3 regions of the Pseudomonas sp. AC355 genome follow, and region 3 is predicted to be linked to each of the others. Evidence: predicted binding sites of a transcription regulator. Region 3 holds the regulator's gene; each other region holds the start of a gene.
The links. Region 3 encodes FliA, which starts transcription of late flagellar genes. Its sites were predicted from a motif close to CTAAAGTTTNNNNNNNNNNNGCCGNTAA; they were not measured.

Region 1 (10,377 bases), 860 kb from region 3:
GCCAAAGCCGAACAACTGCTGCTGCGTCGCCAGCGTATCGAGGCCGAGCAAAACGAGCTTGCCGAGCAGCGTGCTCTGGAGCATGAGCAACTCGGCGAATCGCGCCTGCACCTGCAGGATGCGCTGGACAGCATGGCCCTCGACAACGAGCAGCGCGAAAGCCTATTGGCCAGCCGCGACGCCTTGCGCGAACGGCTCGATCGGGTGCGCCAGGACGCCCGCCAGCACAAGGATCACGCTCACCAGTTGGCCGTGCGGCTGGGTTCGCTGCGCGCCCAGCACGACTCTACTCGCCAGGCGCTCGAACGCCTCGAACTGCAATCCGAGCGCCTGCATGAAAAGCGCGAACAGCTTGATCTGAATCTGGAAGAGGGTGCAGCTCCGCTGGAAGAGCTGCGCATGAAACTCGAGGAACTGCTCGAGCGACGCATGAGTGTCGAGGAAGAGCTGCGTTTGGCACGGCTGGCACTTGAAGATGCCGATCGCGAGCTGCGTGATGCCGAAAAGCGCCGTACCCAGGCCGAGCAGCAGTCGCAGTTGCTGCGTGGCCAACTGGAGCAGCAGCGTCTGGAGTGGCAGTCGCTGAACGTGCGCCGCAAGGCCTTGCAGGATCAGTTGCTGGAAGACAGCTACGACCTGCACGGCGTGCTCGCCAGCTTGCCGGAAGGTGCCAGCGAGAGCGCCTGGGAGCAGACGCTGGAGCAGATGGCCGCACGTATCCAGCGCCTCGGCGCGATCAACCTGGCGGCCATCGAGGAGTACCAGCAGCAATCCGAGCGCAAGCGCTATCTGGATGCTCAGAATGCCGACCTGGTCGAAGCGTTGGAGACCCTGGAAAACGTCATCCGCAAGATCGACCGGGAAACTCGCAACCGTTTCAAGGAAACCTTCGACCAGATCAACGCCGGGCTGCAGGCGCTTTTCCCGAAAGTTTTCGGTGGCGGCAGCGCATATTTGGAACTCACCGGCGAAGATCTACTCGATACCGGGGTGACCATCATGGCGCGCCCGCCGGGCAAGAAGAACAGCACCATCCATTTGCTGTCCGGCGGCGAGAAGGCATTGACGGCGTTGGCGCTAGTATTTTCCATCTTCCAGCTCAATCCGGCTCCGTTCTGCATGCTCGACGAGGTGGATGCACCGCTGGACGATGCCAACGTTGGGCGGTACGCGCGGCTGGTCAAGGAGATGTCGGCAACCGTGCAGTTCATCTACATCACCCACAATAAGATCGCCATGGAAATGGCCGATCAATTGATGGGCGTGACCATGCACGAGCCCGGTTGCTCGCGACTGGTGGCGGTGGATGTCGAGGAAGCGTTGGCGATGGTGGATAGCTGAGGCGTCGCCACACAGATTCTGTTGCGTAAAAACTGCCGAGAGCGGCGGTTTTACAGTGTTTGCCGGTGTAAAGTTGTCTTTCGTCGTGCTAGCTTAACGCCCACTTTTGTTGCACGTGGGAAAACGCCATTCAGAACATGGAGTTGGCGCCACGTTTCAAGGTCATCAAGACGGGCCAGGACGCCTTTTTTCATCAATTTTTGCTTTAGGGGTCAGGACATTTCATGGAATTCGGTCTACGCGAGTGGCTGATCATCATCGGTATCATCGTCATCACAGGCATCCTCTTCGATGGGTGGCGGCGGATGCGCGGTGGCAAGGGCAAGCTGAAGTTTCGGCTGGATCGCAGCGTATCCAACTTGCCTGATGAGGACGGTGATCCCGACCTGCTCAGCCCACCCCGGGTGATCGAGCGCAATAACGAGCCATCGCTGGACGAGGACGATCTGCCCTCGCTGAGTGCGCGCGACGTTAACAGCCGTCGCCGTGGCGAGCCGCGCCAGGGCGATCTGGATCTGGCCGCTGACGAGCCAGTGCCGATGTTGCTGACGCCAGTCGGCGACGAAGACAGCGGTCGCGACAGCCTGTCCGCCAAAACCGTGAGCAAGGATCAGGCGCCGGTTGACGAAGTGCTGGTTATCAACGTTATTTCCCGCGATGAGCAGGGCTTCAAAGGTCCGTGCACTGCTGCAGAACATTTTGGAAAGTGGCCTGCGTTTTGGCGAGATGGACATCTTCCACCGCCACGAAAGCATGGCTGGCAATGGCGAAGTGCTGTTCTCCATGGCCAATGCGCTCAAGCCGGGCACGTTCGATCTGGACGACATCGAAGGTTTCAGCACCCGTGCGGTGAGCTTCTTCCTCGGCCTGCCAGGCCCGCGTCATCCCAAGCAGGCCTTCGACGTGATGGTCGCCGCGGCGCGCAAACTGGCTCACGAGCTCAACGGCGAGCTGAAAGACGATCAGCGCAGTGTGCTCACCGCACAAACCATCGAACACTACCGTCAGCGCATCGTCGAATACGAGCGCCGACTGTTGACGCAAAAACGCTAAACGGCAGCTTTTAGCTGCAAGCCCCAAGCTACAAGCCACGCGCTTGGCTTGGGGTTTTTCATTTCTGCGCTGCCGCCGTACCTTGTCGAGAACTACTGCATGAAAGACTCCGCCCAACGCATCCTCGAACTGCGCACCGAACTGGATGTGCACAACTACCGCTATTACGTGCTCGACGAGCCAAGCGTGCCGGATGCCGAGTACGATCGACTGTTCCGTGAGCTGCAAGCGCTCGAAACCGAGCACCCGGAGCTGGTGACGCCGGATTCGCCGACCCAGCGTGTGGGTGGCGAGGCGCTCAGCGCCTTTGGTGAGGTGCGGCATGAAGTGCCGATGCTCAGCCTCGGTAACGCCTTCGAGGAAGACGATCTGCGGGCTTTCGATCGCAGCGTGCAGAGCGGTCTTGGTCTGCAGGGCGGTGATCTGTTCGGTGGTGGCGTGGACGTCGAATACAGCTGCGAGCCCAAGCTCGACGGCCTGGCGGTGAGTCTGCTGTATCGCGATGGCAAGCTGGTGCGCGGCGCTACCCGAGGGGATGGCACCACCGGTGAAGACATCAGCGTCAACGTGCGCACCATCCGCAACGTGCCACTCAAGTTGCAGGGCAGCGGCTGGCCGGATGTGCTGGAGGTGCGTGGTGAGGTGTTCATTTCCCGCGCAGGCTTTGAGCGACTGAATGCCAGCCAGGCCGAGATTGGCGGCAAGACTTTCGCCAACCCGCGCAATGCCGCGGCTGGCAGCCTGCGCCAGCTGGACTCGAAGATCACCGCCAGCCGCCCGCTGGAGTTCTGCTGCTATGGCCTTGGCCAGCACAGCGCCGAGCCGGCCACGACTCAGGTCGGCATGCTGCAGCGCCTGAAGACCTGGGGCATTCCCATCAGCCCCGAGTTGAAGCTGGCCAAGGGGGTCGAAGACTGCCTGGCCTATTACCGCGATATCGGTGAGCGGCGCATGGGCCTTGCCTATGACATCGACGGCGTGGTGTTCAAGGTCAACAACATCGAAGATCAGCAACAGCTAGGCTTCCGCGCGCGTACCCCGCACTGGGCCATCGCCCACAAGTTTCCCGCCATGGAGGAGCTGACCGAGCTGCTCGACGTGGAATTCCAGGTCGGCCGCACCGGTGCCGTGACGCCCGTCGCGCGTCTCAAGCCGGTCAAGGTGGCTGGGGTGACGGTTTCCAACGCAACGCTGCACAATATGGACGAGGTTGCGCGCCTCGGTGTGATGATCGGCGATACGGTGATCATCCGCCGCGCGGGGGACGTGATCCCGCAGGTGATGCAGGTCGTCACCGAGCGCCGTCCTGAAAATGCCCGCCCGATCGCCGTGCCTGAACAATGCCCGGTGTGCGGCTCGGCGGTGGAGCGTACCCAGTTGATTAAGCGCAGCAAGGGCCGTGAAACGATCAGCGAGGGTGCGGTGTATCGCTGCGTTGGGCGCCTGGCCTGCGCGGCTCAGCTCAAGCAGGCGATCATCCATTTCGTCTCGCGTCGCGCCATGGACATCGAAGGCCTGGGTGAGAAAAGCGCCGAGCAACTGGTGGACGAAGGCCTGGTAGGCTCGCCAGCCGATCTCTACACCCTGCAGTTCGAACAGATCGTTGGTCTCGAAGGCTTCGCCGAGGTGTCCAGCCGCAAGCTGCTCGATGCCATCGCCGACAGCAAGCGACCGAGCCTGGCACGCTTCATCTATGCGCTGGGCATTCCCGATGTCGGCGAGGAAACCGCCAAGGTGCTAGCCCGCTCTCTGGGCTCGCTGGAACGCGTCACCCAGGCGCTGCCCGAGGTGCTGACCTACCTGCCGGATGTTGGCCTGGAGGTCGCCCACGAGATTCACAGCTTCTTCGAGGACGAGCACAACCAGACCGTCATCAAGCACCTTCTCGAGCGTGGCCTGGAACTTCAGGATCAGGGCGAACTGTCCGCTGAGTTCGCGGCCAGCACGACGCTGGGCGGGCTGCTCGACAAGCTGAATATTCCCTTCGTTGCAGTGACCGGCGCGAAGAACCTGGCCGAGCGCTTCAAGAGCCTCGACGGTGTGATCGCTGCTGACTGGCTCGACCTGAGTGCCATGAAGGGGCTCAACGAGAAGGCCAAGCAATCGGTGCGGGAGTTCTTCGCCAAGGCGGAAAATGCCGAGCGCGCACGCGCCATCGAAGCGCAATTGCGTGATTTCGGCATGCACTGGGAAAGCGAGAAAAAGGTGGTCGAAGGCCTGCCGCTGGCTGGCCAGACCTGGGTGCTCACCGGCAGTCTGGAAGTGATGAGCCGCGATATCGCCAAGGACAAGCTGGAAGCCCTGGGCGCCAAGGTCGCTGGCTCGGTATCGGCAAAGACCACCTGCGTGGTCGCCGGCCCCGGTGCCGGCTCGAAACTGGCCAAGGCTACCGAGCTGAACGTTGCCGTGCTCGATGAGCAGACCTTTATCGCCAGGCTGGCGGATTTTGGCATCGGCACCGAGTGATTTCGTAGCGACAGCTAATCCCCATCACCCTTATCCGTTGCTTCTCGTAGCCTGGGTAGAGCGCAGCGACACCTGGGAAGGCCCCTGGGTATCGCTTCGCTCAACGCCAGGCTACGGGCCAACGTGCGCGTGGCGTAACGGACTGTAGGAGCCGCGACCTCGCGGCGAATGGCTCGGGTAACCTCGCTACCGAGATATGCCCACAATTCGCCCCGGGGGCGGGGCTCCTACAAATACGATGCAGGGTGCCGCGACCGTGTAGGAGCCGGCTTGCCGGCGAATGGCGGTCATGCCTAGGTTCTGCGTGATGGCCGCAATCGTTCTCGCCCGCAAGCGGGGTCCTACGGTGTATGGCTTGTTTACGAGCCGGCTAGCCGGCGATCCCGGCATCAAACCTCAGCCACCCGCAAACATCATCCAGAACGACGCACCAACACCGACGATGCTTTCCCCGGCCACCAGGCCGGCCGCTGCGGCGATGGTGAAGCGTTCGCCCAGGCTCCTCCAGCGTGACTGAATCACCCAGGCGAGCAGGGCGCCCAGTGCCATCATCAGCGAGATGGAGGCGGGGATGATGAACGCCAGGCCGAATGCCGCCGAACTCGGCAGCAGGCGGGCAAAGGTCGATTGCACGGGCAAGCTGGCTTCCAATATGCCGAACAGCACGCCGCAGAGGGCGCCGACCAGCATGGCCCAGCGAATGCTGCTGTCGATCGAGTCGAGGCCGTAGCCCAGCACTTCGGCTACCGCTTTCCAGGTCGCCACGGCCGGAGCGGGCCATTGCTCGGTAATCAGCATGGCCTGCGGGTCGGGAATCAGAATCTGATAGACCAGCACGCCGACGATGCTGCCGACGAAGATGCCCAGGCACTGGGCGATCAGCTGGTTGTAGGGTTTGGCACCGATGGCATGGCCAACCCGGAAGTCATTGAGCAGATCGGTGCATTGCCCGGCAGCACCTCCAGCGGTATTGGCGGCCATCAGATTAACCCCGACCTGCCCGGGAGCGATGAGGCCAAAGGTCAGCTGGGACAATTGGCCCGTGGCGCCAATTGGTGGAATACCCGTGGCACCCACCACCCGCGCCGCCATGCAGGCGAGGGCGACCGCCAGCGGTACGCTGAGCAGCGCCATCAGCGGGTCGATATCGAACAGCAGTACCTGCAACGTGACCACCAGCAGTGATGCCAGTGCGAGCATGACCAACGGCAGCTTTTCCGGTGCCTGCCTGCTGTTGCTGTCGGGCACCGCTTTGGCCAAGCGCCGGCTGATGCGGTAACGCACCGCCAGGGAGGTGAGCGTGGCGCACACCAGCAATGTCACGCCGGGCCACAACAGCCACTCCACCAAGGGGCCGAATTGCGGGCCGCTGGCGTCTTCTGCGATGGGCACCAGGCCGCTGCCGAGCAACCAGGGCGCCAGGCCACCCCAGGCGATAACTGCACCGAGCAGCAGGGAAAGACTGACGCGAATACCGATGATGCCGCCAAAGCCGATCAGCAGAGGAGAGGGGTCGAGGCTGAAGGTAAGCCGTTCCAGGCTCGCCGATGGCGACCAGCGCGGTAGCGCCAGGAGCGTATCGGCCCACTTGACCAGACCGCCGAGCAACGCCGCCGCGCCCAGCACGTAGAGACGCTGCAGCGCGTCACGGCCATGGTTGTAGACCTGCTGCATGGTTTCCAGGGTGGCGACCGCTTCGGGAAAGCGCAGCCGCGTGTCTTCGACCATGCTACGGCGCAGGTACCAGGCCACCCAGATACCCAGAAAACTCACCGAGAACACCCAGGCCACCAATGGCAGCGTGGGCAGTTGCTGGCCGGTCAGCAGGGTATAGGCCGGTATCGGCGCGACCAGCCCACCGGAGATGATCGACGCGGCAGCCGATGCCGTGGTCTGGTTGATGTTGCTTTCGCGCATGCTCCAGGCGGTGCCCAGGCGCCAACGCACCAGGCTCTGCCAGATCCCGTAGCTGACCAGCAGGGCGATGATCGACATGTTGAACGACCAGCCGATCTTCAGGCCGGAATAGATATTCGAAGGCGTCAGCAAGGCGCCAAGCAGCACACCTGAAAACAGTGCACGGAAGGTGAGTTCGCGGTCGGCGGGCATGGCGAACCTGCGTCTGACGGATGTCGTCGTTTGAGGCGACAGGTCGGCGTGGGTTCAGTCTTATCGAGAGGGGCGTGTTGCGGGGATGCAGCGGGGCGCCTGGTGACGCCCCGCCGATAGATCAGTTGACCGCGTCGGTCAGGGCCTTGGCCGGTACGAACTTCACTACTTTCTTGGCAGCGATTTCGATGGCTTTGCCAGTCTGCGGGTTGCGGCCGGTGCGGGCAGGGCGCTCGCTGACCTTCAGTTTGCCGATACCTGGCAGGGTGATTTCACCACCATTTTCCAAGGCGTCGCTGACGATCTCGCTGAGTTGATCAAGCGCCGCACGGACGGTGGTCTTCGGCGTGTCGATGGCTTCTGCGATGTCACCGATCAATTGGTCTTTGGTAATGGCCATGTGGTTGCTCCTTGGGGATGAAAAAGTGTGGCATTGATTAATGCCCGCGCATCATAGGCGATCGACTGGGCGGTTTTCCCGGTCAATCAGGCTTCATTGTGACCTACCTGCTCACGGTAAATTCCCGTGGCAGTGCTCAATTACGGGCATCCGCCACAGTTTTTCGGTTTACCTGCGTTTTCGGGTGAGAGCGGTGCGATGCTGGCTGTGTGCCTGCGCGGTGAGGCGGATTGCAGCTATGCTGCTGGAAACGACGTACCAGAACCAGTCCATAGCTGTTCGGGGGTTGCCATGCTGCGCTTGCTCGCTGATCTCGGGTTTCGTTCGAAGATCGCTCTGCCGATCATCTTTCTGGCCCTGTTACTGCTGCTGATGGGCGCGCTGGGCATGTGGGGCATCGGCCAGGTCGTCGACTCCAGCAATCGCCTGACCCACCGCTATCTGCCGGGCGTCAGTCTGCTCCTCAATGCTGATCGTGACCTTTACCAGGCATTGGTCGCTGAGCGCAGCCTGTTGGGCGAGGTCGCTGAGAATCATGTAGCTGACCTTCGCAAGTCACAGGTGGACAACGTTAAGCAGGCCGCCGACCGGGTCAAGGCTTATGCGCAGATGCAGCCAGGCGACGAGGCGCTGCGATTGGTCGCGGATTTCGAACGTGCCTTTACCAGTTGGGAGCGCACGGCTGCGCAGGTCGTGCAGTTGGCTGCTACCGATCCTGCTGCCGCGTCGCGACTCAGCTTTGGTGACAGCGAGGCGCAGTTCGATGCCATGCGTGATGTGATCGACAAGCTCGGTGAGCTGGAGGATCAGGCCGCCAATGGGCTGGGCGTTGCCGCCATTGCCCATGGCGAACGCCTGGCCTTGCAGCAGGGAGCGGTGGTGATCTGTGGGTTGCTGGTTTGCTTGTTGCTGATCATCGGTTTCCCTGCGCTTATCACCCGGCCGCTGCACCGATTGCTCACCCGCATCGAGCAGTTGGCCGATGGCGATGGGGATCTGCGGGTGCGCCTGGAGGTGACCTCACGCGATGAGCTGGGGCGCCTGAGTCAGGCGTTCAACCGCTTTCTCGACAAGCTGCAGCCGCTGATCAGCGAAGTAGGTCGCGTGACTGGGGAAGTCGCAAGCTCTGCGCAGAGCCTGGCTGGCATGGCGAGTGCGAATGATCGCCTGATCAACAGTGAGCATGCGGCGGTGGATCAGGTCAGCACGGCGGCTACCGAGATGAGTGCCGCGGTGCATGAAGTGGCGCGCAGTGCTCAAGGCGCGGCGGATGCGGTACGCAACGCAGAAACCCAGTCCCGCGACGGCGCGCGGGTGGTCGGGGCGACCATCCAGTCGATTCGGCAACTGGCGCACGAGGTGGAAAGCGCCTCGGACAGCATCCAGGCCCTCGAGCAGGAAGCAGGCAAGATCGGTGAGGTGCTGGCGGTGATCCGTGGCATCGCCGAACAGACCAACCTGCTGGCCCTTAATGCCGCTATCGAAGCTGCCCGTGCCGGCGAACAGGGTCGCGGTTTTGCGGTGGTCGCTGATGAAGTGCGTGCACTGGCCGCTCGCACTCAGGAGTCCACCAAGGACATCCAGGAGATGATTCAGCGTTTACAGGGCGGCGTGCAGAATGCCGTCAAAGCTACCCACGCGGGCAGCGTCAAAGCGCGCGAAAGCGTCGAACAGGCTGCCGGTGTCGATCAGGCATTGAGCGATACCGGAGATTCGCTGCAGCGCATCAACGACATGGCCGCGCAGATCGCCACCGCCTGCGAGGAGCAGAGCAGCGTTACCGAGGAAATCGCCCGCAACATCAGCGATATTCGCGAGCTTTCCAACGAGGCAGCGCATACCTCGCAACAGAGCACCGCGGCCAGCCAGCGCTTGTCCGAGCTGTCCAACGACCTTGCCCGATTGGTGGGGCGCTTTCGCGTCTAGTCGCTGGCATTAGCGCTAAGTGCTTGAAGCAGTTGTAAGTTCGCCGCAAGCCGGTACAATGGCGCCGGCTCACTGCAAGGTGAGCAGCGTTATGGTGGCCCTGCCGGTTCCCCGCAACGATTACCCGTGAACCTGGTCAGATCCGGAAGGAAGCAGCCACAGCGGGAACATTGTGTGCCGGGGTGTGGCTGGTAGGGTTGCCTCCATTTCAAGACCTGCTCAGGTCGTCTATCTTTTGAATATTTTCTTCGACGCTCGGTACATGCCGCAGTGGCGTTTTCGTGTGTCCGTCGCCTTTGTTTCCTTTGCAGGAACAGTCGAGCAGTGACTGCTGACGCCGTGTGCGCCTGCGCATAAAAAAGCCCGTCACGAGGACGGGCCAAATATGCCATGACACTGGAGTAAAGCGATGCGGTGTAAGCCTTACAGGATCGACAGCGGGTAGTTGAAGATCAGGCGGTTTTCGTGAAGATCCTGGCCAACGTCACGACGGACGTCGGAGTTACGCCAGCGCACGCTGAGGTTCTTCAGGGTGCCGTCCTGGACGGTGTAGGCCAGTTCGGATTCGCGGCCCCACTCTTCGCCATCCTTGCGGCCATCGGCTGCGTGGATGCTGTCGCCGCTGACGTAGCGGTTCATCAGGGTCAGGCCCGGAACGCCGACACCGGCGAAGTTGAAGTCATGACGCACCTGCCAGGAGCGCTCGTTCGGCGCGTCGTAGCTGTTGGTGAAGCCGTCGTTGACCAGGGTGCCGCCGCTGGCGCCGTCGACGCGCATGAACTTGGTGGAACCGTTGAGCTTCTGGTACGCCACGGTGAAGGTGTTGCTGCCGGTCTTGGCGGAGAAGCTGCCCTGATAGACCTTGTTGTCCAGCTTGCCTGCTTTGGCAGCGCCTTCGTCCTTGCCATCTACATAACCGAGGTTGGCGCCCAGTACCCAGTCACCCACCGGTTGGCTGTGGGTCAGTTGCAGGTAGCTTTGTTGGTAGATGTCTTCCAGTCGTGCGTGCCAGACGCCGACCATGGTGTTGTTGCCGTTGAATTTGAATTCACCACCACCGAAGTTGAAATCATCGCCGGCGA
Region 2 (10,377 bases), 4.1 Mb from region 3:
CGACCGCACTCTGCTCTTCGGCAGCCGTGGCGATCTGCATGTTGCGGTCGTTGATCCCGGCGACGCCGGCGGCAATATCGGCCAGCAGGTCACCTGCGCGCTCGATGTTGGCCGCACCTGCGCGCGCCTTGCCGAGGGTTTCCTCCATCGAATGGGTGGCGAGATCCGAGCCTTTCTGCAGATTGGCGATCATCTCCTGGATATTGCCGGTGGACTCCTGGGTCTTCTGTGCCAGGGTACGGACTTCGGAGGCGACCACCGCGAAGCCGCGACCGTGATCGCCGGCCCGCGCCGCTTCAATGGCCGCGTTGAGAGCCAGCAGGTTGGTTTGATCGGCAATCCCGCGGATCACGTCGAGCACGCCAGAGATCGAATCACTTTCCTGTTTCAGATCGCCGATTATCCGCGCGGTCTCATCCGCTTGGGTGGACAGTTCGCGGATGACCTCCACGGTACGCTCGATTTCCTGGCGGCCCTGGGTGGTACTGAGGTTCACCTGACGGGACATTTGCGCAGCATCGCTGGTGCTCTGCGCCACGTCGCGAACCGTCGCGCTCATCTCGTTGATGGCGGTCACCACCAACTCGGTGCCTTGGCGCTGACGCTCCAGGCTGTTGCTGGTCTGCAGGGTCACCGCCGAGGACTCTTCCGCTGCGGTGGCCACCTGGGCGGTGGCGGAGCCAATCTCGCGCACGATCTGCGCCAGCTCTTCAGCCATGCGGTTGAGGTTACGGGTTATTTCGCCGAATTCGTCTTTGCCCTGATAGGTCGAGCGTGCGGTCAAGTCTCGCTGGGAAAGGGCCAGTAGCGCGGTGTTCGCCTCGCGCACGGCGAAGTTGATGTTGCTGATGATCAAATAGGACAGCACGGTCACCACCGCCAGCGCGGCCAGCACGCCAATCACCGTCATCCACAGCACGCCGGCGGCCTTGTCACGCGCCTGGGCGGCCAGGATGCCGACCCTCTGACCCAGCTCGGTCTCCACTTCGCCCATCAGGTCGATGCGGCTGGTGGAAGTCTGGAACCAGTCGGTAGACTTGACGCCCAGCGACTGACCAAGCGGCGTGTCGAAGGCCAGCTTCTGCAACCGGGCGACTTCCACGGCACTGGGCTGCTGCATCTTCTCGTCGAGCTTGCGCACGAAATCCGCCGAGGCGTTGCGGCGGAAGCCTTCGGAGTAAGCAGTGAACTCGCCCAGGTTGCGGCTGAAGGTGGAGAGCAGATCGGCGTCGAAACGATCCTGATTGAACACCACGCCGAGCATGGCGCGCTCACGCCCGGCCCGCTCCTTCATCTCGATGAACTGGGTGAGCGACGACAGTACGCGGGCCAGCGATGGATCGTCGACGCTGCGCTCGAGGCCGTGGGTGTAGCCGATCAGCGTGCGGATGATCGCGGTATAACGCGCCCCCGACTCACGGTTGTCGATCGCCAGTTTGTCGATCTGCCCGCGAGTCGCATCCAGGCCGCTCAACGCGGCAAGGGCTTCGTCGAGCTGATCAGCCGCGCTGCCGGACAGCGCGCGCACTTCGCCCAGCGCCGTGTCGGTCTGCCCACGCATGCGCAGCAAGACGTCCTGCATATTTTTGCCCTGGCTACCCAGAAAAATCCCGCTGGCGCCCCGCTCGCGTTGCAACACGGTAATCAACTGACTGACTTTCTGAGCGGCGGCGCTGGCCTCCTGGGTTCGATCCATCTCCTGCAAGGTCTGGTAACTGCTGGCGACCTGCAATGCAGCGAGCCAGAGAAACCCAAACAGCGGGCACGCGAGTATCAGTAAGAGCTTGCGACTCAACGGGATATTTCTGAGCACGGGGTATCACCTATTCCATGGACTTCGGCAGATTCAATTACCAAGGGAAAAAGATTGTCTGTCGTCGTGCTTATGTACTGCGGCACGTTAAACAGCGAAAGCGCATCCATATGCGGCACGAAGGCATGTCAAGGGACGACTCTTGATCGGCCCAAAGCGAGCATTCTTTAGGGAAAACCAGACAAAGAGGAGGCTTACGCGCTACGGCGACCGTCACTTGGTTGGCCTAGAGGCAAGCTATTCAATCCGCTCCTGCCGCTCTTCCGGCAAGTGCGTATCCACCTGCAGCCAGGGCAATCGGCTCTGGACCCAGATATGCCGATCCGCAGGCGCCTGTTCCGGGTGATCCAGCGTCGCGATGGTCACATCCATCGACTGCGGACTCAGGGTGGTGAGTAAAGCCAAATGCGCACCACAGGTTGGGCAGAAATACCGTGTGCAGGTCGCTGACGAGGCGTAGCGCGCGGGCTCGCCCTGCAGCCAGGTGAAGTGCTGTAGCGGCACGGTGATCCAGGTGACCAGAATGCCGCCGGTGCTGCGCCGACAGATCGAGCAGTGGCAATGGGCGATATCGCTCAAAGGCGCCTGGAACTGATAACGCAATGCGCCACATTGGCAGCCACCGCTATGTAGATCGCTCATCGTTCTCTCCTGAAGCCTGTTGATATCCAGCTCGCATCTGGCTTGCCTGATCGTGCGGCACTGGCGAAGATGCACGCTCACCACCACCGGGGGCTCCCGTGACCGAACTGCTTCTGGCCCTCTGGCCACTCTTCGCACTGATCGTTGCCGGTTATGAACTGCGCCGTCGCGGTTTTCCCAGTGAAGCCTTTTGGCCCGGGGCCGAGCGCCTCAATTACTTCATTTTATTCCCCGCCCTGCTGTTCAACAGCCTGGCCACTGCGCCGCTGGACAACCCGCAGTTACCCAGGCTGGCGCTGGCCGTGCTGCTTGGTCTGGGCATAGCCTGGCTGGCACTGCTGATCGTACGCCGCCTGCGCGGCTGGCCGGCGTCGCGCTTCGGTGCTTTCAGCCAGGGCATTCTGCGTTTCAACACCTATCTGGGTCTGGCGGCGGTGGGCAGTTTGTTTGGCCAGCCAGGCTTGACCCTGGCCGCGCTGATGCTGGCGTTGATGGTGCCGACGGTCAATGTGCTGTCGGTGTGGTCGCTGACCGCCGAGCGTGGCGTCAGCGCACGCGGCCTGCTACTGCCGATCATCCGCAACCCGCTGATCCTCGCCTGCTTCGCTGGCGCCCTGGTCAATCTCAGCGGCCTCGGTTTGCCGGGCGGCAGTGGCCGCCTGCTCAGCCTGCTCGCCGCCGCCAGCCTGCCGCTGGGTTTGCTGTGCGTTGGCGCGGCACTCAAGCCGGAGCAACTGGGTGGCGAAATCCCCGCTTTGACCTGGAATAGCCTGCTGCGCCTGCTACTGATGCCGCTGCTGGCATTCTCCGTCGCTTACGCGCTGCAACTACCGGTGATGGAGAGCACCGTACTGGTACTGTTCTTCGCCCTGCCCACCGCACCGACCGCTTATGTGCTGACTCGCCAGTTGGGCGGCGATGCCAACCTGATGGCCGGCATCATCACGCTGCAACATCTACTCGCCGCGGCCTCCCTGGTCGCCACGCTCTATCTACTCGAGCGAATGCTGTAGCCCACGGCTGGCGGGGCTCACGGGCCCGCGCCGGTTTATGTAGCCGCGGCGAAACATCCAGCAATTATCTGAGTTCGGCGAAAGCTGGCTGAAAGCTTTGTGCTCTAGCATCCGCTCACTGACCGACATAGATCGGTCGATGAGCTGCCGCCAGAGAGGCCCGCAGCTGCCGTCAACAAGAATAAAACAGGTAATTAACCATGCTCCGCCCTCGCTCTCCACGCCTTCTCCACCCCCTCCGTTCGCCTCGTCGCTAACGCTGACCGCCTTTTCGCACCGTAGCCGAATCACGTCCGGAGAATCTCCATGCTGACTTTCCTTGGCTTTGCCATGGTTTCGACTTTCATGTACCTGATCATGAGCAAACGCCTGTCGGCGCTCATCGCTCTGATCATCATCCCGATCATCTTCGCCCTGATCGGTGGCTTCGCCCCCCAGATCGGCCCGATGATGCTCGAAGGCATCAGCAAGCTCGCGCCTACCGGCGTGATGCTGATGTTCGCCATCCTCTACTTCGCCATCATGATCGACTCGGGCCTGTTCGATCCGCCCGTGCGCCTGATCCTCAAGCTGGTCAAGGGTGACCCGCTGAAGGTCGCTGTCGGTACCGTGGCCCTGGCACTGATCGTTTCCCTGGACGGCGACGGCTCGACCACCTACATGATCTGCGTAGGCGCCATGCTGCCGCTGTACAGCCGTCTGAAGATGAGCCCGACCATCATGGCCGGCCTGATCATCATGGCCGGCGGCATCATGAACATGACCCCGTGGGGCGGCCCGACCGCTCGCGCAGCCAGCGCCCTGCACGTCGACCCATCGGACGTCTTCGTGCCGATGATTCCGGGCATGATCGTTGGTGCCATCGTGCTGTTCGGCGTGGCTTACTACTATGGTCTGCGTGAACGCAAGCGCCTGGGCGTGCTGCAACTGCCGGAAGGCAAGATCACCCAGGACGAGATCAGCGTTTCGCAGTTCCCGGAAGCTCGTCGTCCGAAGCTGATTCTGATCAACGCCCTCCTCACCGTGATTCTGATGACCACGCTGATCGCCGGCCTGCTGCCGATGCCCGTGCTGTTCATGATCGCCTTCAGCATCGCGATGATCATCAACTACCCGTGCCTGCAGCAGCAGAAGGATCGTATCTCTGCCCACGCCGGCAACGTCCTGGCGGTAGTCGGCCTGATCTTCGCCGCGGGCATCTTCACCGGCATCCTCACCGGTACCGGCATGGTCGACGCCATGTCGAAAAGCCTGCTGGCCGTGATCCCCGATGCAATGGGCCCACACCTGGCGGTGATCACCGCACTGGTGAGCCTGCCGTTCACCTTCTTCATGTCCAACGACGCCTTCTATTACGGCATCCTGCCGGTGCTCAACCAGGCGGCGTCGGGCTACGGCATCAGCGCCGTGGAGATGGCCCGGGCGTCGATCGTTGGCCAGCCGGTGCACTTGCTCAGCCCGCTGGTACCGTCGACCTATCTGTTGATCGGCCTGGCGAAGATCGAATTCGGTGATCTGCAGCGCTTCACCCTGAAATGGGCGGTACTGATCTGCATGGCCATCCTGGCTGCAGCCCTGGTGCTGGGCGTGTTTCCGCTATTCGGTAGCTGATCCGCACACATTTTGACGAAATCTTCACACGACTGGCGCTAAAATTCGGCACCCTGGCCGCGTTTTCGCGCCAGTCGTCCACTCACTTGCAAGGAACATCTAATGGAATGGCTGACCAACCCGGAAATCTGGGTTGCCTTCTTGACTCTGACTGCCCTGGAAATCGTTCTGGGCATCGACAACATCATCATGATCGCAATTCTGGTCAGCCGCATGCCGCAGCACCTGCAAGCGCGCACCCGCTTCTTCGGCCTGGCCCTGGCCATGGTCACGCGCATCCTGCTGCTGCTCTCCATTACCTGGATCATGCGCCTGACCGCAGATCTGTTCTTCATCTTCGGCCAGGGTATCTCCGGCCGTGACCTGATCCTGTTCTTCGGTGGCCTGTTCCTGCTCTGGAAGAGCAGCAGCGAGATCTATCACAGCCTGGAAGGCGAAGAAGAGAATGTGGAAGCGCCAAAAGGTGCGGCCAAGCACTTCATCGGCACCATCATTCAGATCGCCATCATCGACATCGTGTTCTCGCTGGACTCGGTGATCACCGCCGTCGGCATGGTTTCCCACGTACCGGTCATGGTCGCGGCCATCGTCGTTGCCGTCATCGTGATGATGATCTGCGCCGGCACCATCAGCGACTTCATCGAGAAACACCCGAGCCTGAAGATTCTCGCCCTGTCGTTCCTCATCGTGGTCGGCACCGTGCTGATCGCCGAGAGCTTCGAAGTCCACGTACCGAAAGGCTACGTCTACTTCGCCATGGCCTTCTCGCTGGGTGTCGAAGCGTTGAACATCCGCCTGCGTGGCGCCCGCCGCCGCGCAGAAGGCAAGGACGACGTAGACCCGGTGAAACTGCGCAAGGACGTTCCTGGGCAGTAATAGCAACAGCTAAAAACAACGGGGCCTAATCAGGCCCCTTTGTTTATGGGCGCGCAAAACATTCACGGCTCAATTTCCTCGAACTCTCCTACCCCAGACCTCTCCAACCCGCATGTAACCCTAGGCCGACCCTCGCTCGGCGTGCCCGTCGTCTACTCGCAGAGTTGGCACATAAGGCGAACGACGGCTACAGCTCATTTATGTGGGTGCGTACAAGCACAGCCACACTCGATGTGACTGACTTTTGTAATCCCCCGTCACCGGCAGTATCCCAAGTATCGGGATCGAATCTGCGTATCAGGGAGATGCGTGATGTTGACTCTGCTCAATCTGCTTTCCGCCATTGCCCTGCTGATCTGGGGCACCCATATCGTGCGTACCGGCATCCTGCGGGTGTACGGCTCACAGTTGCGCCGCGTGCTCAGCCACAACGTCGGCAAACGGCCCATGGCGTTCGTCGCCGGCATTGCCGTGACCGCGCTGGTGCAAAGCAGCAACGCCACGGCACTGCTGGTCACTTCCTTCGTCGGCCAGGGCCTGATGGCGCTGACCCCGGCGCTGGCGATCATGCTCGGTGCCGACGTCGGTACCGCCTTGATGGCGCGGGTGCTGACCTTCGACCTCAGTTGGCTGTCGCCGCTGCTGATCTTCCTTGGCGTGGTGTTCTTCCTGTCCCGCAAGCAGACCCGCGCCAGCCAGCTCGGTCGTGTGGCCATCGGCCTGGGTCTGATGATCCTGGCGCTACAGCTGATTGTCGCCGCCGCCACGCCGATCACCGAAGCCAAGGGCATTCACGTACTGTTCGCCTCGCTCACCGGCGACCTGCTGCTCGACGCCGTGGTCGGTGCACTGTTCGCGCTGATTTCCTACTCGAGCCTGGCTGCGGTGCTGCTCACCGCGACGCTGACCGGTGCCGGGGTGATCGGCCTGCCAGTGGCTATCGGCCTGGTGATCGGTGCGAATATCGGCAGCGGCGTGCTGGCCTTTCTCAATGCCAGCATGCAGAGCCAGGCCGGGCGCCGCGTGGCCCTGGGCAGCCTGCTCTACAAGCTGATCGGCCTGGTGCTGGTGATTCCGGTACTCGACCCGCTGGTGCACTGGCTGGACAGCCTCAAATGGCATCCGGCGGAACTGGTCATCGGTTTTCACGTGCTCTACAACAGCCTGCGTTGCGTGCTGATGCTGCCGACCCTCGGCCTCATGGCGCGCTTCTGCAACTGGCTGCTGCCGGATCGCCCGGACATGAACGCCGTCGCCAAGGCTCGCCACCTCGATCCCACTGCGCTGTCCACGCCGAGCCTGGCGCTGTCCAATGCGGTACGTGAAACCCTGCGCATCGGTGACCTGGTCGACAGCATGCTCGGCCACCTGCTCGACGCCCTGCGTGGCAGCCAGCCAATTCTCGGCAAGGACCTGCGCCGTATCGACGACGACATCGACGCCCTCTACACCGCCGTGAAGCTGTATCTGGCCCAGGTGCAGAGAGAGGAACTGAGCGAGCACGACAGCCGGCGCTGGGCGGAGATCATCGAGTTCTCATCGAACCTGGAAAGGGCCGGCGACATCATCGAACGCATGCTCGGCAAGATTCAGGACGAGAAGACCTCACAGCGACACGCCTTCTCGGAAAGCGGCCTGGTGGAACTCACCGAACTGCAGGAGCGCCTGCTAGGCAACCTGCGTCTGGGCCTGTCGGTATTCTTTTCCGCTGACGCCGATGCCGCTCGCCAATTGCTGCGCGAGAAGCGTCGCTTCCGCATCCAGGAACGCCGGCTGACCCATTTACATGTCGAACGTCTACACAAGCAGGTGGTCAAGAGTCTGGAAACCAGCTCTCTTCACCTGGAACTGATCGACGACATGAAACGCCTCAACTCGCTGTTCTGCGCAAGTGCCTACGCCGTACTCGGCAGCCATGAAACCGGCGCCCTGCTCGCCGAAGAAGGTGGCGAGTAGTGCTTTCCACCGGCCGCACGCTGACGTTGTTGCTGAGCCTGTTGCTGTGTAGCCACCTGCTGGCGGCGGACCGCCTCAAGGTGGAAGGCTATCCGCTGGACAACGGCCTGCAACTGATCCTCAAGCCCACCAGCGAACGCGGCCATGTGTCCATTCGCCTGGTAGTCGGTGTCGGTTTCGATCAGTTCGACTGCCGCCACAAGGAGCTGCCGCACCTGCTCGAACACCTGTTGTTCAGCGGCATCGACGACAGCGGCGAGGCGGGGCTGGAAGAGCGTATGCAGGCCCTGGGCGGCGACTGGAACGCCTACACCCGCGATAGCGACACCACCTTCGTACTTGAAGTGCCGGCCGCCAATCAGCGCGCCGCCCTCGATCTGCTGCTCTCGGCACTGTTCAACACCGAGCTGAACGAAGCGCGCATCGACGCCGCCAAGGGCGTCATCGCCCACGAGAATGGCGAACACCCTGCTGCCTGGCAGCGCCTGCTCGGCAGCTCCGGCAGCGCGGATGACGCCACCGCGCAGCTGGCTGCAGAACTGGGCCTGGCCTGCGCCGAGCCGGACAACCTGGAGCATCTGACGGCCGATGCCCTGGAGCGCCTGCGTAGCGAGTGGTACGTCGCCAACAACATCACCCTGATCATGGTCGGTGATCTCGATCGCCGCCTGCCCGCCTACCTCGAGCGGCGCTTCGGCGAATTGCCGCCCGGCCCCATGCCCGAGCTGCGCGACCTGCCGGAAAGCACCGGCAAGGCCGAGCCCGAACGTACGCTGGTCAATGGCCTGGTCGGTGAAACCGCCAAGGTGCATCTGATCTTCGCCGAGCCCTTCGTCGGCGAGCTCGACCACGGCACCTGGCAGTTGCTGCGCGACTATCTGCAGTGGGCGGTGTACCGCGATCTGCGTCTCGATCACGGTCTGGCCTATGGGCCGAGCGTCGAACGCAGTGCCTATGCCAGCAGCAGCTTCTTCAGCATCAACGCCGAGGTGGCGCGCGGCGATGTCGAGCAAACTCTACAGCGTCTGCACGACCTGTTGCACAGGCTCGCCAGAGACGGCCTGGATGACGCAACCGTCGAGCGCCTGCGCAACGTCGCCCTCGCCCGCCAGAGCTGGACGGCCCAGGGCAACAGCGCCCTCGCCGACACGTACTGGAGTTCGTTGGCCGACTACGAGGAGGGTCGCTTCGCCGATCACTCCAAGGAACTGCGCCAGATTCACACTGCACAGCTAGACGCGGCGCTGAACCTGCTACTCAAACAGCCCACCTATCAACGGGTGGAGAAACCGCTGCTCGGCACCACGGGCCTGTACGTGAGCACCTCTGCTGTGGCATTGCTGCTGTTGCTGGCCGTTATCGGTCTATTCGGGCTGTTGCGCCGACGCTAATGAAAAGCCCCGGTCAGACCGGGGCTTTGATGTTGCGAAAGGCGCAGCCAACCATCACTCGATGATGTTGAACTCGCTCAGGTACTCGGTGGAGATTTCCAGGCCCAGGCCCGGCTTGTTGTCGTCCAACTGGATGTAGCCGTTGACCGGCGCCGGCTCGCCCTTGAACACGTAGTAGAAGAGTTCGTTGCCGACCTCGACATCGAACACCGGGAAAAACTCGGCCATCGGTGAAGCGGTGGTCGACATCGTCAGGTGGTAGTTGTGCATCTGCCCGGCGTGGGGAATGACCGGCACCGACCAGGCTTCGGCCATGGCGTTGATCTTGCGCGCTGCGGTGATGCCGCCGACGCGGTTGGTGTCGTACTGAATCACGTCCACGGCACGGCGCTCGAGCATGTCCTTGAAGCCATACGAGGTGAACTCGTGCTCGCCGCCGGAGATCGGCATGATCCCCATCTTCTTCAGCTCGATGTAGCCTTCCAGGTCATCGGCGATCACCGGTTCTTCCAGCCAGCGAGGCTCGAACTCGGCGAGTTTCGGCAGCATGCGCCGGGCGTATTCCAGGGTCCAGCCCATGTAGCACTCGAGCATGATGTCGATATCCGGGCCAGCCAGCTCACGCAACGCGCGCACCTGCTCGATATTACGGCGCATACCCGCCGGGCCGTCTTTAGGGCCGTAACCGAAGCGCATCTTCAGTGCGGTGAAGCCCTGGTCGAGATAACCCTGAGCTTCCTCGAGGAACAGGTCGAGGTTGTCGTTAGCGTAGAGTTTCGACGCGTAGGTCCAGATTTTTTCCTTGGTACGCCCGCCAAGCAGCTTGAAGACCGGCTTGCCCACCGCCTTGCCCATGATGTCCCAGATGGCGATATCAATCGCCGAGATCGCTGCCATGCCGATGCCCTTGCGGCCCCAAGCGTGGCTCTGACGGTACATTTTCTGCCAGATGTATTCGTTGTCGAAGGGGTCTTCACCGATGGCGATGGGTGCCAGGTAGGTGTCGATGATTTCCTTGGCCACACGCGGTGCCAGGGCGCAGTTACCGATGCCGACGATGCCGGTGTCGGTCTCC
Region 3 (10,377 bases):
TGCCATAGATCACGCAACTGGCTTCGTCCTGCGCCCATACCTGGCTGCCACCCTGTTTGAGCAAGCGAGCGCCTTCACGACCATCGGCGCCCATGCCGGTGAGCACCACGGCCAGCACCTTGTCGTTGTAGGACTTGGACGCCGAGCCAAAGGTGATATCCACACAAGGCTTGTAATTCAGGCGCTCGTCACCGGGCAGGATGCGGATGGTGCCGCGCCCGTCGATCATCATCTGCTTGCCGCCTGGTGCCAGAATGGCCAGCCCGGGGCGCAGGATATCGCCGTCTTCGGCTTCCTTGACGTTGATCTTGCAGAGTTTGTCCAGACGCTCGGCAAAGGCCTTGGTGAAGGCTGCGGGCATGTGCTGGATCAATACGATTGGCGTCGGGAAATTCGCTGGCAACTGGGTCAGAACCCGCTGCAGGGCAACCGGGCCACCCGTCGAGGTACCGATCGCTACCAGCTTGTAAGCCTTGCGCTTGGGCGCGGAGCTAGCGGCGGACGAATGACGCTCGGCCGGCGGATGGCTGACGCTTGGTTGTGGCCGCGCGGCAGGTGCAGGTGTGCTCGAAGTGCTGGCAGGTCGGCTCAGGCTACCGCCGGCAGGCGGCGTCAGGGACGCCGCGCCGATCCCCCGGCGGTTGCTGCGCGAAATGCTGTGCACCTTCTCGCACAACAGTTGCTTGACCTTCTCCGGGTTGCGCGAGATGTCCTCGAAGTTCTTCGGCAGGAAATCCACCGCCCCGGCATCCAGCGCATCCAGGGTGACCCGAGCGCCTTCGTGGGTGAGCGAGGAGAACATCAATACCGGTGTCGGACAGCGCTGCATGATGCTGCGCACGGCCGTAATGCCGTCCATTAACGGCATCTCGTAGTCCATGGTGATCACGTCCGGCTTGAGTGCCAGCGCCTGATCGATGGCCTCACGTCCGTTGGTGGCCGTGCCGACCACGGTGATGTTGGGATCGGACGAGAGGATCTCCGAGACCCTGCGGCGGAAGAAGCCGGAGTCGTCGACCACCAGTACCTTGACAACCATAAACACTCCTAAGCAGCACGGCAGAGGCCGTGCTGCGGACAATCAGATACGCCGTGCGTAGCGCTTGAGCATGCTTGGCACGTCGAGAATCAGGGCGATGCGCCCGTCACCGGTGATGGTCGCACCCGACATGCCAGGCGTGCCTTGCAGCATCTTGCCCAACGGCTTGATCACCACCTCTTCCTGGCCGACCAGTTGATCGACGACGAAGCCGATACGCTGATTGCCGACGGTGAGAATCACCACATGGCCTTCGCCTTGCTCTTCGTGGGCAGCCTTACTGACCAGCCAGCGCTTGAGATAGAACAGCGGCAATGCCTTGTCGCGCACGATCACCACTTCCTGGCCGTCGACCACGTTGGTGCGCGACAGGTCGAGGTGGAAGATCTCGTTGACGTTGACCAGCGGGAAGGCAAACGCCTGGTTGCCGAGCATCACCATCAGCGTCGGCATGATTGCCAGGGTCAGGGGCACCTTGATGACGATCTTCGAGCCCTGGCCTTTCTGCGAGAACACGTTGACCGTGCCGTTGAGCTGGGAAATCTTGGTCTTCACCACGTCCATGCCGACGCCACGGCCGGACACGTCGGAAATCTCGGTCTTGGTCGAGAAGCCGGGTGCGAAGATCAGGTTGTAGCATTCCAGATCGGTCAGGCGGTCGGCCGCGTCCTTGTCCAGCAAACCCTTTTCTACGGCTTTGCTGCGCAACACGTCGGCGTCCATGCCCTTGCCATCATCGGTGATCATCAGCAGGATGTGATCGCCTTCCTGCTCGGCAGACAGCACCACGCGACCGGTACGCGACTTTCCGGCAGCCTCGCGCTCTTCCGGGCTTTCCACGCCGTGGTCAACCGCGTTGCGCACCAGGTGAACCAATGGATCGGCGAGGGCTTCGACGAGGTTCTTGTCGAGATCCGTCTCTTCACCAACCAGTTCCAGGTTGATCTCTTTTTTCAGTTGCCGAGCCAGGTCACGAACCAAGCGCGGGAAACGCCCGAAGACCTTCTTGATCGGCTGCATGCGGGTCTTCATGACCGAGGTCTGCAGATCGGCGGTCACAACATCGAGGTTAGACACAGCCTTGGACATGGCCTCGTCGCCGCTGTTGAGCCCCAGGCGCACCAGGCGGTTACGCACCAGCACCAGCTCGCCGACCATGTTCATGATTTCGTCCAGACGCGCGGTATCGACCCGCACGGTGGTTTCCGCTTCATTCGCTGGAGCAGGAGCTGGAGCAGCGGCCGGCGCTACGGCAGCGGCTTTAGCAGGCTCGACCTTGGTCGCCGGTGCTGGTACAGCCTTGGCTGCTACCGGCACAGCGGGTTTGGCTACAGGTTTCGGCGCCGCAGCTGGGGCAACAGCAGCGATCGCCGCTGGTTCGACAAACTTACCTTTGCCGTGCAGCTGATCGAGCAGCGACTCGAACTCGTCATCGGTGATTTCATCGCTCTGCGCCGCAGAGCTGGCGGACGCAGCAGGAGCCGTCGGTGCCGGCGCCTCTACCGCAGCAGCGACGAATTGGCCTTTGCCATGTAACTGATCGAGCAGAGCCTCGAATTCGTCATCGGTGATGTCGTCGCCATTGGCGCTGCTCGAGACACTGGCCGGTACAGGCGCGGCCGTTTCGGCAGCGGCTGTCGCCGAAGCCGCGAACTGACCTTTGCCATGCAACTGATCGAGCAGCGACTCGAATTCATCGTCGCTGATTTCGTCGTCCGAAGCGCTCGCTTGCGGTTGTGGTTCGTCGTCCAGAGCATCGAGGAGCTGTGCGAACTCACTGTCGGTGATGTCCGCCTCTGCTTGGGCGGCCTGGGCTACTGATTCAACAGGCATAGCTGCAGCAACCGCAACAGACCCTGCGGCAGGAGCAGGCTCAGCGAGTCGTGCCAGCGCTGCCAGCAGCTCGGGAGAAGCCGGCGTCGGCGTAACACGCTCGCGTACTTCGGTGAACATGCCATTGACGGCATCCAGCGCTTCGAGCACTACGTCCATCAACTCGGAGTCGACGCGACGCTCACCCTTACGCAGGATGTCGAACACGTTCTCGGCAATATGGCAGCATTCCACCAACTCATTGAGCTGCAGGAAGCCTGCCCCGCCTTTTACCGTGTGAAATCCCCGAAAAATCGCGTTGAGCAGATTCATATCGTCCGGGCGGCTTTCCAGCTCCACCAACTGCTCGGACAACAGCTCGAGAATCTCGCCGGCCTCTACCAGGAAATCCTGGAGGATTTCTTCATCGGCGCCGAAGCTCATATGACGTGCTCCTAAAATCCCAGGCTGGACAGCAAATCGTCGACGTCGTCCTGGTTCGATGCGACGTCATCACGCTTATCGGCATGAATCTGTGGACCTTCACCATGGGACGTATTTTTTTGTTTGTTCTGCTCTACACGTAATTCATTGTGATCGTGATCGATGCCGGCGAAACGGTCGACCTGGCTGGCCATCAGCATCAGTTTCAGCAGATTGCTCTCTACCTCGGTCACCAACTGGGTGACGCGTTTGATCACCTGCCCGGTCAGATCCTGATAGTCCTGCGCCAGCAAAATGTCGTTGAGGTGCCCGGACAGTTTGCTGTTGTCACGCTGGCTGCGCGCCAAAAACAGCTCGATGCGTTTGGCCAACTCACGGAAAGCCTCAGCGCCCATTTCACGGCGCATGAAACGCCCCCAATCTTCGCTCAGAGCATCGGCTTCGCTGCTCAAATCATTGACCAGTGGTGCACTCTGCTCGACCAGATCCATGGTGCGATTGGCCGCACGCTCGGTCATGGTCACGACGTAGTTGAGCCGCTCCGTCGCGTCAGATATCTGTGAGACTTCATTGGCGTGGGGCACCCGAGGGTCAAGCTGAAAATTGACGATGGCGTTGTGCAGCTCACGCGTGAGCTTGCCGACTTCGTGGTAAAGACCACGGTCGCGTGCCTTGTTCAGTTCATTGATCAGCTGTACCGCTTCGCCAAAGTTGCCTTGTTCGAGGCTGCTTACCAGTTGGCGGGCATTGCTTTTCAGAGTCGACTCGAGGTCGGCCTCTTGAGAATCTTCGTGTTCCATAACAACCTCGCGGCAGACATCAGCCGTTGACCCGCTCGAAGATTTTTTCGATCTTTTCCTTGAGCACCTGGGCGGTGAATGGCTTGACCACGTAGCCGTTCACACCAGCCTGAGCGGCCTCGATGATCTGATCACGCTTGGCTTCTGCCGTTACCATCAACACTGGCATTTGCTTCAAGCGTTCATCCGCACGCACCGCGCGCAGCAGATCGATTCCGCTCATGCCCGGCATGTTCCAGTCGGTCACTAGGAAGTCAAAACTGCCGCTTTGCAGCATCGGCAAGGCCGTGACGCCATCGTCGGCTTCCGCCGTATTGGTAAAGCCCAAATCACGCAAAAGATTCTTGATGATCCGGCGCATCGTCGAGAAATCATCGACGATGAGGATTTTCATGTTCTTGTCCAAGTCGACCTCCGTACAGTCCTAAAACGCCATCAGCATTCTGAAGCGCTTATAAATCGTGAAACCGGCCTGGCGGAACGCCGCAAAACTATTGCGCCCGGCTTTGCTGCGTTCACTGTGTTTTTCCAGCGCCCTGCTAATTCCTTATGCGCGCCATTCCACTAACCGTGCGCGTAAACGCGCGGCACACTGACTGTGTAATTGGCTGACCCGCGACTCACTAACCCCCAGTACCTCGCCGATTTCCTTGAGATTCAACTCCTCGTCGTAATACAGCGATAACACCAACCGCTCACGCTCCGGCAGATTGCTGATAGCGTCGGCCAGCGCTGCCTGGAAACGATTGTCTTCCAGTTCATGCGAAGGCCCTTGCAGCAAGGAGCTTGTGTCTTCCTGCAGCCCACCGCTTTCGCCTTCTTGCAACAGATCGTCGAAACTGAACAGGCGGCTACCCAACGTGTCGCCAAGAATGCCGTAGTAATCTTCGAGACTCAATTGGAGTTCGGCAGCAACCTCCTGATCTTTAGCGTCTCTTCCCGTTCTCGCTTCAATTTTTCGGATTGCGTCGCTGACCATCCGGCTGTTGCGGTGCACCGAACGCGGCGCCCAATCACCCTTGCGCACCTCATCAAGCATCGAACCCCGGATACGGATACCCGCGAACGTCTCGAAACTGGCGCCCTTACCGGCGTCGTATTTACGCGATGCCTCAAGCAGGCCAATCATGCCGGCCTGAATAAGGTCGTCCACCTGCACATTGGCAGGCAGACGCGCCAACAGGTGGTAGGCGATGCGTTTGACCAATGGCGCGTAACGCTCAATCAACTGATGCTGTGAATCTCGTGCTGTTGCCTTGCTGTACATACGGAGTCCAGAGGCTGTCGTCATACAGCCGTGTCTGCAGTCGGTTGTTGCACCAGGCGTTCAACGAAAAATTCCAGGTGGCCTCGCGGGTTGGCCGGCAATGGCCACGCATCAACCTTCTGGGCAATCGCCTTGAACGCCAGCGCGCACTTCGAACGAGGGAACGCCTCATATACCGCACGCTGTTTCTGTACGGCCTTGCGTACCGATTCGTCATAAGGCACTGCGCCCACGTACTGCAGCGCAACATCCAGAAAACGGTCGGTCACCTTGGTCAGCTTAGCAAACAGATTACGGCCCTCTTGCGGGCTATGCGCCATATTGGCAAGCACCCGAAAACGGTTCATGCCGTGGTCACGATTGAGGAGCTTGATCAGCGCGTAAGCGTCGGTGATCGAGGTCGGCTCGTCACATACCACCACCAGCACTTCCTGCGCAGCACGTACGAAGCTCACCACCGAGTCGCCGATGCCCGCGGCGGTGTCCACGATCAGTACATCGAGGTTGTCGCTGATATCACTGAAAGCCTGGATCAGACCGGCATGCTGCATGGGCGTAAGCTGCACCATGCTCTGAGTACCGGAGGCCGCCGGCACGACACGAATGCCACCCGGACCCTGCAGGACAACATCGCGAAGCTCGCACTGGCCGTCGATGACGTCAGCCAGGGTGCGCTTGGCCGTCAGGCCGAGCAATACATCGACGTTGGCCAGCCCCAGGTCAGCATCCATGAGCATGACGCGCCGACCGAGATCCGCCAGCGCCAACGACAAATTCACCGACACATTGGTCTTGCCAACGCCGCCCTTGCCGCCGGTCACCGCGATCACCTGTACGGGATGCATACCCATGTTATCTATACACCTTGTCTAACTTCGCTTTAGAGCCACATGGCCATTGTGCGCTGCTGGAACGACCACAGCCAGCGCTTCGCCACACCTGCATGATCATCCTGCGCGTCGTGCCGGGTCTTGGTACAACCCGGCAAACATATCGGCCATCGTATCCTCACTCGGTTCATCCGGAGCCTGCAGGCCTACAGCACGGCTGACCAACTGATGGCTGCGCGGCACATGTACATCGTCCGGAATTCGCGGGCCGTCTGCCAGATAGGCTACCGGTAGACGGTGGCTAATAGCCAGACCCAATACCTCTCCCATGCTGGTTGCCTCATCCAGTTTACTCAGAATGCAGCCGGCCAGCCCACAGCGCTTGTAACTGTGATACGCCGCCTTGAGAACTTGCGCCTGGCTGGTTGCAGCCAGCACCAGATAATTGCGGGCGTTGATGCCTCGGCTTGCCAGGGTCTCCAGTTGCATACGCAGCGCTGGGTCGTTGGCTGGCAGGCCAGCAGTATCGATGAGAACCACTCGCTTGCGCACCAACGGCGCCAGCGCCTGAGTCAATGACTGACCTGGATCAACGTGGGTCACGGAAACGCCAAGGATACGGCCCAGCGTTTTGAGCTGCTCCTGAGCACCGATGCGGTAGCTGTCCATACTCACCAGCGCGATATTCGCAGCGCCGTACTTGAGTACGTAGCGTGCCGCGAGCTTGGCCAGGGTGGTGGTCTTGCCCATGCCAGCCGGGCCGACCAGGGCGATCACACCGCCCTCCTCCATCGGCTCTTGCTTAGGCGTCTGAATTGAGTGTGCCAGGTGCGCCAGCACCATACGCCAGGCCTGGCGTTGATCGCTCAGCGAGGCAACGCGCTCAAGCAGTGTGCGTGCCAGGTCAGCCGGCAAACCCATGCGCTGCAGGCGGCGCCACAGGGCGGCCTGCTGTGGGCGGCGGCTCTGCATCTGCCCCCAGGCCATGGAACCCATCTGCATTTCGATCAGCTCACGCAAGCCATGCAATTCGGAGCGCATGGATTCCAGGGCAGACTGGTCGACCGAAGCCGAGGCCGGCTTCTTCTGCTGACGCTCGAGTACGGCGTCCAGGCTGTCGGCTGGTGCCACGCTCGGCGCTTCGGCGAACAGCTGACGATCCTTACCGGCATCGAGCTGCGCACGGGTGCTCAGCTCGGCCTGAGCGGAGGCGATGCGCGACTGCGTCTTGCGCAGCTCGGCCTCCAGGGCCGGATTCGGTTGCCGCGCCGGAGCGGGTTGAACCTGATAATCGAGTGCGGCCGTCAACTCCACGCCACCTGCCACGCGGCGGTTACCGATGATGGTCGCATCAGCGCCCAGCTCATCACGAACCAGCTTCATGGCTTGGCGCATATCGGCGGCAAAAAAGCGTTTGACCTGCATGGCCCGTACCCTCGATTAGTTCTGCCCCACCGTCGCAACGATGGTGACCTGCTTGTTGTCCGGAATTTCCTGGTACGCCAGAACATGCATGCTCGGGACGGCCAACCGGGCGAAACGCGAGAGCATTCCCCGAACCGGCCCGGCCGCCAGCAGAATCACCGGCTTGCCAAGCATCTCCTGACGCTGCGCTGCTTCCACCAGGGAACGTTGCAGCTTCTCGGCCATGCCAGGCTCCAGGAGGATGCCATCCTCGGAGCCTTGACCGGCCTTCTGAAGACTATTTAGCAATATCTGTTCCAACCTTGGTTCAAGGGTGATCACAGGCAGCTCCGGCTCTAGTCCCACGATGTTTTGCACGATTGCGCGAGCCAGCGAGACGCGTACTGCGGCAACCATGGCGGCGGGATCTTGACTCCGTGGCGCGACGTTAGCGATGGCTTCGGCGATGGTACGGATGTCGCGCACCGGCACCTGCTCCTGCAGCAGTGCTTGCAGCACCTTGAGCAGGGTCGACAGCGAGATCAGGCCAGGAACCAGCTCTTCTGCCAGTTTTGGCGAGCTTTTCGCCAACAATTGCATCAATTGCTGGACTTCTTCGTGGCCTAGCAGCTCGTGGGCATGCTTGTGCAGAATCTGATTGAGGTGGGTGGCGACTACGGTACTGGCGTCCACCACGGTGTAACCAAGGGACTGCGCCTGATCGCGCTGGCCTGGATCGATCCACACAGCTTCCAGACCGAACGCCGGATCTTTGGCGGCCACGCCGTTGAGGGTGCCAAACACCTGGCCCGGGTTGATCGCCAGCTCGCGATCCGGATACACCTCGGCCTCGGCGACGCTGACCCCCATCAAGGTCAGGCGATAAGCGTTAGGCTGCAGATCCAGGTTGTCGCGAATGTGCACGGACGGCATCAGGAAGCCCATCTCCTGAGAGAGCTTCTTGCGTACGCCCTTGATCCGCGCCAGCAGCTGCCCGCCCTGGTTGCGGTCGACCAGCGGAATCAGCCGGTAACCGACTTCCAGGCCGACCATGTCGACCGGCATCACGTCATCCCAGCCCAGTTCCTTGACTTCCTGAGCGCGCTGAGCGGGAAGTAGCTCCTGCTGACGCTGTACTTCCTGGACTTCGACTTCCTTGGTCTTGCGCTGCTTGTTGGCGATCCAGTAGGCAGCGCCAGCGGCGACCAGACCCAAGCTGATGAAGGACATGTGCGGCATGCCGGGCACCAGGCCCATGGCGATCATGATCGCCGCCGACACAGCCAGCGCGCGTGGCGAAGCGAACATCTGACGATTGACCTGGGCGCCCATGTCTTCGGAGCTGGAAACCCGGGTCACCATGATCGCTGCGGCGGTCGACAGCAGCAGCGACGGGATCTGCGCCACCAGGCCGTCACCGATGGTCAGCAGGGTGTAGATGCGGCCAGCATCGCCGAAGCTCAGGCCGTGCTGCAGCATGCCGATGGCAATGCCACCGATCAGGTTGATGAATAGAATCAGCAAGCCGGCGACGGCGTCACCGCGTACGAACTTGCTGGCACCGTCCATGGAGCCGTAGAAATCGGCCTCCTGAGCGACCTCGGTACGGCGCTTCTTGGCTTCGACTTGGTCGATGAGGCCGGCATTGAGGTCGGCGTCGATAGCCATTTGCTTACCGGGCATGGCGTCCAGGGTGAAACGTGCGCTCACTTCGGAGATACGCCCGGCACCCTTGGTGACCACCACGAAGTTGATGATCATGAGGATCGCGAACACTACGATACCGACCACGTAGTTGCCGCCGATCACCACTTCGCCGAAGGCCTGAATCACCTTACCAGCGGCGTCGTGACCATCCTGCCCGTTCAGTAGCACCACCCGTGTGGAGGCAACGTTGAGCGCCAGGCGAAGCAGGGTCGCGGCCAAAAGGATGGTCGGGAACACCGCGAAATCCAACGGCCGCAGGGCGTAGATCGCCACCAGCAGCACGACGATCGACAGCGCGATGCTGAAGGTGAACAACACGTCGAGCAGGAATGGCGGGATCGGCAACATGACCATGGCAAGCATGATCAGCAGCATCAACGGAATACCAAGATTGCCGTCGCGCAACCCGGACAGGTTGCTGCGAACGTTGCCAATCATTTGTGCGCGATCTACTGCCACGTGGTTACCCCGGATTATTCAATCTTTTGACGCCTAAACGCCCTTGCTGCCGGTGTTTGCAAGAACCTTTCCAACTCTTCGAAAAGTGCGAAATACCTAGACTGCAGAGCCAATCAGGACTGCCATAACCACCCCGGAGCGAAACGAAAACACGAACCCCGTCGGCAAACCCGAGTCCACACCCTGTGGGCGACGGTTTTGCCCGCGGATTTTCCATCCTCGAGGAGTCATGTATGAAACGCTGGATGATGGCCGCATTGGCCAGTTGCTGCGCTGCAAGCCTGCAAGCCGCCGACCTGACGGTCGACCTCAACGCCGTAGACGCCAAGGGTGTCGGCACTTCGGTTGGCAAGGTGGTGATCAGCCAAAGTCCTTATGGCGTGGTTTTCACGCCGGAGCTGCACGATCTGGAACCCGGCGTGCACGGCTTTCACGTACACGGTAAACCCAGCTGCGATCCGGCCCCTAAAGACGGTCAACCCTCAGCAGCCGAGGCGGCTGGTGGCCACTGGGATCCACAGAACACCGGTAAACACGACCTCCCGTGGGGTGACGGCCATCTGGGTGATCTCCCTGCCCTGCTGGTCACCGCAGACGGCAAGGCCAACCAGCCAG

Region 1: ACZ0AI_RS07640 (methyl-accepting chemotaxis protein) is a predicted target of FliA. The motif match lies at 7,523-7,550, and genes of this name have one in related genera.
Region 2: ACZ0AI_RS22760 (methyl-accepting chemotaxis protein) is a predicted target of FliA. The motif match lies at 1,957-1,984, and genes of this name have one in related genera.

Annotation. Positions count from the first base shown of each region.
Region 1 is NZ_OZ409843.1:1,611,082-1,621,458, reverse strand. Features, by position in the region: gene smc (chromosome segregation protein SMC) at 1-1,341, shown strand, start outside; partial or broken gene zipA (cell division protein ZipA) at 1,566-2,394, shown strand; gene ligA (NAD-dependent DNA ligase LigA) at 2,494-4,860, shown strand; gene ACZ0AI_RS07650 (OPT family oligopeptide transporter) at 5,257-6,969, opposite strand; gene ACZ0AI_RS07645 (HU family DNA-binding protein) at 7,091-7,369, opposite strand; gene ACZ0AI_RS07640 (methyl-accepting chemotaxis protein) at 7,661-9,295, shown strand; RNA gene ffs (signal recognition particle sRNA small type) at 9,397-9,492, shown strand; gene ACZ0AI_RS07630 (OprD family porin) at 9,719-10,377, opposite strand, start outside.
Region 2 is NZ_OZ409843.1:4,880,433-4,890,809, reverse strand. Features, by position in the region: gene ACZ0AI_RS22760 (methyl-accepting chemotaxis protein) at 1-1,759, opposite strand, end outside; gene ACZ0AI_RS22755 (GFA family protein) at 2,051-2,455, opposite strand; gene ACZ0AI_RS22750 (AEC family transporter) at 2,554-3,468, shown strand; gene ACZ0AI_RS22745 (CitMHS family transporter) at 3,775-5,079, shown strand; gene ACZ0AI_RS22740 (TerC family protein) at 5,182-5,955, shown strand; gene ACZ0AI_RS22735 (Na/Pi cotransporter family protein) at 6,268-7,911, shown strand; gene ACZ0AI_RS22730 (M16 family metallopeptidase) at 7,911-9,302, shown strand; gene ACZ0AI_RS22725 (L-rhamnonate dehydratase) at 9,357-10,377, opposite strand, start outside.
Region 3 is NZ_OZ409843.1:747,977-758,353, reverse strand. Features, by position in the region: gene ACZ0AI_RS03645 (protein-glutamate methylesterase/protein-glutamine glutaminase) at 1-1,039, opposite strand, end outside; gene ACZ0AI_RS03640 (chemotaxis protein CheA) at 1,082-3,295, opposite strand; gene ACZ0AI_RS03635 (protein phosphatase CheZ) at 3,307-4,095, opposite strand; gene ACZ0AI_RS03630 (chemotaxis response regulator CheY) at 4,115-4,489, opposite strand; gene fliA (RNA polymerase sigma factor FliA) at 4,643-5,386, opposite strand; gene fleN (flagellar synthesis regulator FleN) at 5,383-6,222, opposite strand; gene flhF (flagellar biosynthesis protein FlhF) at 6,310-7,617, opposite strand; gene flhA (flagellar biosynthesis protein FlhA) at 7,633-9,741, opposite strand; gene sodC (superoxide dismutase [Cu-Zn] SodC) at 9,996-10,377, shown strand, end outside.